One region of the Streptomyces sp. NPDC052036 genome, then DNA from elsewhere that is predicted to be linked to it. Evidence: riboswitches for the same ligand, from Rfam matches in the RefSeq annotation. Region 1 holds a riboswitch; the other holds the start of a gene.
The links. A riboswitch is a leader RNA that binds a small molecule or an ion and turns the genes downstream of it on or off. The one in region 1 is predicted to bind thiamine pyrophosphate.

Region 1 (3,334 bases):
CACTGCTCTGCGCGATCGAGAAGAGCAGCAGCAGGGGCAGGGCCGCACCCGCGTATGCCAGGACGAGCGTGTTGACGACCGAGGCGATGTGGTCGCGGCCGATGCGGATGCCCGCCCGGTACAGCCCGCGCCAGCCCATCGAGGGGTTGGCCTCGTGCAGCTCCCAGACCGCGGACGTCTGGGTGACGGTCACATCGTCGAGGACGCCGAGCGAACCGATGATGACCCCGGCGAGCAGCAGACCGCTCATGTCGATGTGCGGGTACAGGCCGTGGATCAGGCCGGTGTTGTCGTCGGTGTTGCCGGTCAGCGCGGCCCAGCCGATGAACTCCGAGCCGAGGAGACCGATCAGCGACAGGGACACAAGCGTGCCGAGCACCGCCACGGAGGTGCGGGCCGAGAGTCCGTGGCACATATAGAGGGCGAGCAGCATGATGGCGCTCGACCCGACCACGGCCACGAGCAGCGGATTCGAGCCATCCAGGATCGCGGGCAGGACGAAGAGGCTGAGCAGCAGAAAGCTGACGGCCAGCGCGACGAGTGCCATGACGCCGCGCATCCGGCCCACGACCACCACCGCCACGGCGAAGATGCCGGCGAGCAGGGCCATGGGGAACTTGCGGTCCACATCGGTCACCGAGTACTGGAGTTCCTTGGGCGCGGAGGGCTCGTACGCCGCAACGACCTTCTCGCCCTGGTGCAACTGCCGTGACTGGTCCGGCTGGACGATCTCCGTGAACGTACGGCCCTTGTCCTTGCCGGTGTCGACGCGGACGGTCGCCTTCTTGCAGGTGCCGGCAGGCGTCTGCGGGGCCGACGAGCCGCCGGTGAGGGAGGTGTCGCCGACCGGCCCCCCACCCGAGGCGTTCACGGACTTGCAGTCCACCGCCACGACCGTGGTGACCGTGGCCTGCTGGGTCTGCCGGTCGAATCCGACGCCGGAGCGTTTGTGTGACGGGACTCCTCCGGGCCACAGCACCACGAGACCGACGATGACCGCTGCGGTGAACGGGATGAGGATCGCGGCGATGACCTTGCGCAGATGCCGTGACACGGGGGCCGCGGGGCCATGGCTGTGACTGTGGGAGTGGCCGTGTCCACCGTCGGACCCATGGCCGTGCCCGTCTGGGGGGCTGTGTCTGTCGCCCGGGCCGCGGTGGTGCGGCGGCTCGGACGGCGGGTATGAGGGGGGATGCTGCGTCGGGGGCACCCCCCGATCATCGCAAGAACGCGCAAGGCCCACTGTTCAGCTCACCTAATTAGACGCTAGCGTGAAGGGACTTTTGCACACGCGGGAGCTCGGAGCACCGGGCTGAGAGGGCGCTGACCTCCGTAGACGCGATGTTTCACGTGGAACATCAGCGAGCGGAGAGGGCTGTGCCGACCGCTGAACCTGTTACCGGGTAATGCCGGCGTAGGGAGTAGGTCTCATGACCGTCAAGGACGTACGCACGCCTGCCTCCGCTCAGGGAGAAGAGCCTCAGGAGGCCGGGTGGTCCATCGGCTGGCACAAGGCGTATATCGAGGGTTCGCGCCCCGATCTGCGGGTGCCGGTCCGGCAAGTGCATCTCACCAACGGGCAGTCGGTCACCCTGTACGACACCTCCGGCCCGTACACCGATCCGGTCGCCGAGACCGACGTCCGCCGGGGGCTCGCGCCGCTCCGGGAGAACTGGATCATCGTTCGCGGTGACACCGAGGAGTACGCGGGCCGCCCCGTCCGTCCCGAGGACGACGGGATCAAGCACACCTCGCCGCGGGGCGGCCTGCGCAATCTCGACGCGGTGTTCCCGGGACGCCCGCGTCAGCCGCGTCGTGGTCGCGACGGGAACGCGGTGACGCAGCTCGCCTATGCGCGCCGTGGGGAGATCACGCCGGAGATGGAGTTCGTGGCCCTCCGGGAGAACGTTTCGCCCGAGGTCGTCCGTGAGGAGATCGCGGCGGGCCGTGCGGTACTGCCGGCCAACGTCAACCACCCGGAGATCGAGCCGATGATCATCGGCAAGCGGTTCCTGGTGAAGGTCAACGCCAATATCGGCAACTCCGCGGTGACCTCCTCCATCGAGGAGGAGGTCGAGAAGATGACCTGGGCGACCCGCTGGGGCGCCGACACGGTCATGGACCTGTCCACCGGCCGCAATATCCACACCACCCGTGAGTGGGTGCTGCGCAACTCCCCGGTGCCGATCGGTACGGTGCCGCTCTACCAGGCGCTCGAGAAGGTCGACGGCAAGGCCGAGGAGCTGACCTGGGAGATCTACAAGGACACGGTCATCGAGCAGGCCGAACAGGGCGTGGACTATATGACGGTCCACGCGGGCGTGCGCCTGGCGTACGTACCGTTGACGGCGAACCGCAAGACCGGCATCGTCTCGCGCGGCGGCTCGATCATGGCGGCGTGGTGTCTCGCCCACCACAAGGAGTCGTTCCTGTACGAGAACTTCGAGGAACTCTGCGAGATCCTCGCGGCCTACGACGTCACCTACTCGCTGGGCGACGGTCTGCGACCCGGTTCGATCGCCGACGCCAACGACCAGGCACAGTTCGCGGAACTGCGCACCCTCGGGGAACTCGGCCGTATCGCCAGGCGTTTCCATGTACAGACGATGATCGAGGGCCCGGGACACGTCCCGATGCACAAGATCAAGGAGAACATCGATCTGCAGCAGGAGATCTGCGATGAAGCTCCGTTCTATACGCTCGGCCCGCTGACCACGGACATCGCGCCGGCGTACGACCACATCACCTCCGGTATCGGTGCCGCCATGATCGCCTGGTGGGGCACGGCCATGCTCTGCTACGTCACACCCAAGGAGCACCTGGGCCTGCCCAACCGTGACGACGTCAAGACCGGCGTCATCACCTACAAGATCGCCGCCCATGCGGCCGATCTCGCCAAGGGGCACCCGGGTGCGCAGGAGTGGGACGACGCGCTGTCCGACGCGCGCTTCGAGTTCCGCTGGGAGGACCAGTTCAACCTGGCCCTCGACCCGGACACGGCCCGCGACTTCCACGACGAGACCCTTCCCGCCGAACCGGCCAAGACGGCCCACTTCTGCTCGATGTGCGGTCCGAAGTTCTGCTCCATGAAGATCAGCCAGGACATCACGCAGCGCTTCGGCGGTGCGGTGGCCGAGGGTGCGTCGGAGCAGGAGGTCGCCGAGGGGATGCTCCAGAAGTCGAAGGAGTTCGCGGCGGGCGGGAACCGGGTGTATCTGCCGATAGCGGACTGACCTTCCCTGGCGCCCGTGACGCACATGGCCTGGTGCCGTCGCGGGTCCAGGCTGAAGTTCCGGCCCGCAGTCCTTTGTGAGGGGCGGGCCGGGCTTCGGCG
Region 2 (3,334 bases), on a different contig from region 1:
CGCGCTCTCGGGCCGTCCCTGGGCCGTCCGAAGCCGCTCAGTGACGACCGGCGACGACTACTACTCGTAACGGCAGTCGTGGCGAGCTGCGCCCGCAGGTCACCCGATTGGATCTGCGACACTGGTTGAGCCATGCCTAAGCCCGGAGAACTCACTTTCGTCGCGCCGCGCGGAGCCAAGACCCCGCCGCGGCACCTTGCCGACCTCACGCCCGCCGAGCGCAAGGAGGCGGTCGCCGCGATCGGCGAGAAGCCGTTCCGCGCCAAGCAGCTCTCGCAGCACTACTTCGCGCGGTACTCGCACGACCCGGAGCAGTGGACCGACATCCCCGCCGGTTCGCGCGCCAGGCTCCAGGAGACGCTGCTCCCGGAGCTGATGACGGTCGTACGGCATCTGTCGACCGACCAGGACACCACCCGCAAGACCCTGTGGCGGCTCTTCGACGGGACGCTCGTGGAGTCCGTGCTGATGCGCTACCCCGACCGGGTCACCATGTGCATCAGCTCCCAGGCGGGCTGCGGTATGAACTGCCCCTTCTGCGCCACCGGTCAGGCGGGCCTCGACCGCAATCTGTCCACCGCGGAGATCGTGCACCAGATCGTGGACGGCATGCGGGCGCTGCGCGACGGTGAGATCCCCGGCGGCCCGGCGCGGCTGTCCAACATCGTCTTCATGGGCATGGGCGAGCCCCTCGCCAACTACAAGCGCGTCGTCGGCGCCATCCGCGCCCTCACCGACCCCGCGCCGGACGGGCTCGGGCTGTCGCAGCGCGGGATCACCGTGTCGACCGTAGGCCTGGTGCCGGCCATCCACCGCTTCGCCGACGAGGGCTTCAAGTGCCGTCTCGCGATCTCGCTGCACGCGCCGGACGACGAGCTGCGGGACACCCTCGTGCCCGTCAACACGCGGTGGAAGGTGCGTGAGGTCCTCGACGCCGGGTTCGAGTACGCCGAGAGGTCCGGGCGCCGGCTGTCCATCGAGTACGCCCTGATCCGGGACATCAACGACCAGGCGTGGCGCGGTGACCGGCTCGGCCGGCTGCTCAAGGGCAGGCCCGTCCACGTCAATCTGATCCCGCTCAACCCGACGCCCGGGTCCAAGTGGACCGCGTCACGGCCCGAGGACGAGAAGGCGTTCGTCGAGGCGATCGCCGCCCATGGGGTGCCGGTGACCGTCCGGGACACCCGGGGCCAGGAGATCGACGGAGCGTGTGGTCAGCTCGCGGCCACCGAGCGGTAGTCTGATGGCCGTCCGTATCTCATGGTCCGTAGTTATCCACAGCTGTTCATAGCTTTTCATATCTGCATATTCCGACAGGGGAGCGCCACAGCGCTGAGAGTGCGGGAGAGCCCGCAGACCCTCTGAACCTCGCCCAGGTCATTCTGGGTAGGGAGTTCGGTCTTCACTCGAGCTGTTGCGCCCTGCCCGGGACCCTTCGGGGCTTCCGCGCGGGGCCGCGTCTCTTCCTGGTCACCTCCAGGAGGAAATCAGTGGGCATCACCGGCAGGCAGTTCGCGGCCGTCGCCGTCGGGCTGGGCATGGTCACGCTGTCCGCGTGCGGATCGTCCGGCTCCACGGCAGGGAGCGGCGGCGATCCCAAGACCGTGACCCTCGTCAGCCACGACTCGTGGGCCGCCTCCAAGACCGTCATCGCGGCGTTCGAGAAGGAGTCCGGCTACCACGTCAAGGTCCTCCCCGACGGCGACGCGGGTCAGGCCGTCAACAAGGCGATCCTCACCAAGGACAACCCGCAGGGCGACGTCTTCTTCGGTGTCGACAACACGCTGCTGTCCCGGGCGCTCGACAACGGCCTGTTCCAGCCGTACGCGGCCAAGGGACTCGACCAGGTCGGTGCGCAGTACCAGCTGGACGGGGACAAGCACCGGGTCACGCCGATCGACTACGGCGACATCTGCGTCAACTACGACAAGAAGTACTTCGCCGACCACAAGCTTGCCCCGCCGGCCTCCCTCGACGACCTCACCGAGCCCGCGTACAAGAACCTCCTCGTCACCGAGAACGCCGCCACGTCCTCGCCGGGCCTCGGCTTTCTGCTCGGCACCGCCGCGAAGTACGGCGACAAGGGCTGGCAGGAGTACTGGAGCAAGCTCAAGGGCAACGGCGTGAAGGTGGTCGACGGCTGGGAGCAGGCCTACGAGCAGGAGTTCTCCGGTTCGGCCGCGGGCCGCAAGGCCGGCGGCGACCGGCCGCTGGTCGTCTCCTACGCCTCCTCCCCGCCCGCCGAGGTCGTCTACGCCAAGTCGCGGCCCACGACCGCGCCGACCGGCGTCGCGGCCGGCACCTGCTTCCGTCAGATCGAGTTCGCGGGTCTGCTGAGCAACGCTCACAACCCCAAGGGCGCCAAGGCGTTCCTCGACTTCCTGATCAGCAGGAGGTTCCAGGAGGACATGCCGCTCAACATGTACGTCTACCCGGTCGTGCGGGGCGCGCGGGTGCCCGCCGAGTTCACCGAGTACGGGCCTGCCGCCAAGAACCCCGAGACCATGGCCCCGACGAAGATCGCCGCCAACCGTGACCAGTGGGTCAGGTCGTGGACGTCGCTGGTACTGAAGTAGCCCCGAGGAAGCGGGCGAACCGGGGCGGTGCGGCGCGCGTCGGGCTGATGGCCCTGCCCGTCGCGTTCTTCGCGGTCTTCTTCGCCTACCCCGTCGCCGCGATCGTCGCGCGCGGTCTGCGCGTCGACGGGGTATGGCGCCTAGGGCGCCTGGCGGATGTGCCGGCGCAGCCGGACATCCAGCACGTGCTGTGGTTCACCACCTGGCAGGCGCTCGTCTCCACCACGCTGACCCTGCTCGTGGCGATGCCCGGCGCCTATGTCTTCGCCCGTCTGGACTTCCCCGGCAAACAACTGCTGCGCGCGGTCGTCACCGTGCCGTTCGTGCTGCCCACGGTGGTCGTCGGGACGGCCTTCCTGGCACTCGTCGGCCGCGGTGGACTCCTCGACGACCTGTGGGGCGTCCGGCTCGACACCACCGTGTGGGCCATCCTGCTCGCGCATGTCTTCTTCAACTACGCGGTCGTCGTCCGTACGGTCGGCGGTCTGTGGGCGCAGCTCGACCCGCGCCAGGAGGAGGCCGCGCGGGTGCTAGGCGCCTCCCGCGCCGCCGCCTGGCGGACGGTGACGCTGCCCGCCCTGGGCCCGGCGGTGGCCGCCGCCGCCCTCATGGTCTTCCTGTTCACCTTCACCTCGTTCGGTGTGGTGCAGATCCTCGGCGGCCCCACCTTCTCCACCCTGGAGGTGGAGATCTACCGGCAGACCTCCGAGATCTTCGACCTGTCCACGGCCGCCGTGCTGACGATCGTGCAGTTCCTG

Region 2: linked by a shared signal. The riboswitch ahead of AB0L95_RS19015 (thiamine ABC transporter substrate-binding protein) and the one ahead of thiC (phosphomethylpyrimidine synthase ThiC) in region 1 are both predicted to bind thiamine pyrophosphate.

Annotation. Positions count from the first base shown of each region.
Region 1 is NZ_JBFAWW010000003.1:271,691-275,024, forward strand. It holds gene AB0L95_RS07555 (YibE/F family protein) at 1-1,210, opposite strand, end outside; TPP riboswitch at 1,282-1,438, shown strand; gene thiC (phosphomethylpyrimidine synthase ThiC) at 1,431-3,233, shown strand.
Region 2 is NZ_JBFAWW010000012.1:154,652-157,985, forward strand. It holds gene rlmN (23S rRNA (adenine(2503)-C(2))-methyltransferase RlmN) at 133-1,239, shown strand; TPP riboswitch at 1,306-1,411, shown strand; gene AB0L95_RS19015 (thiamine ABC transporter substrate-binding protein) at 1,497-2,576, shown strand; gene AB0L95_RS19020 (iron ABC transporter permease) at 2,552-3,334, shown strand, end outside.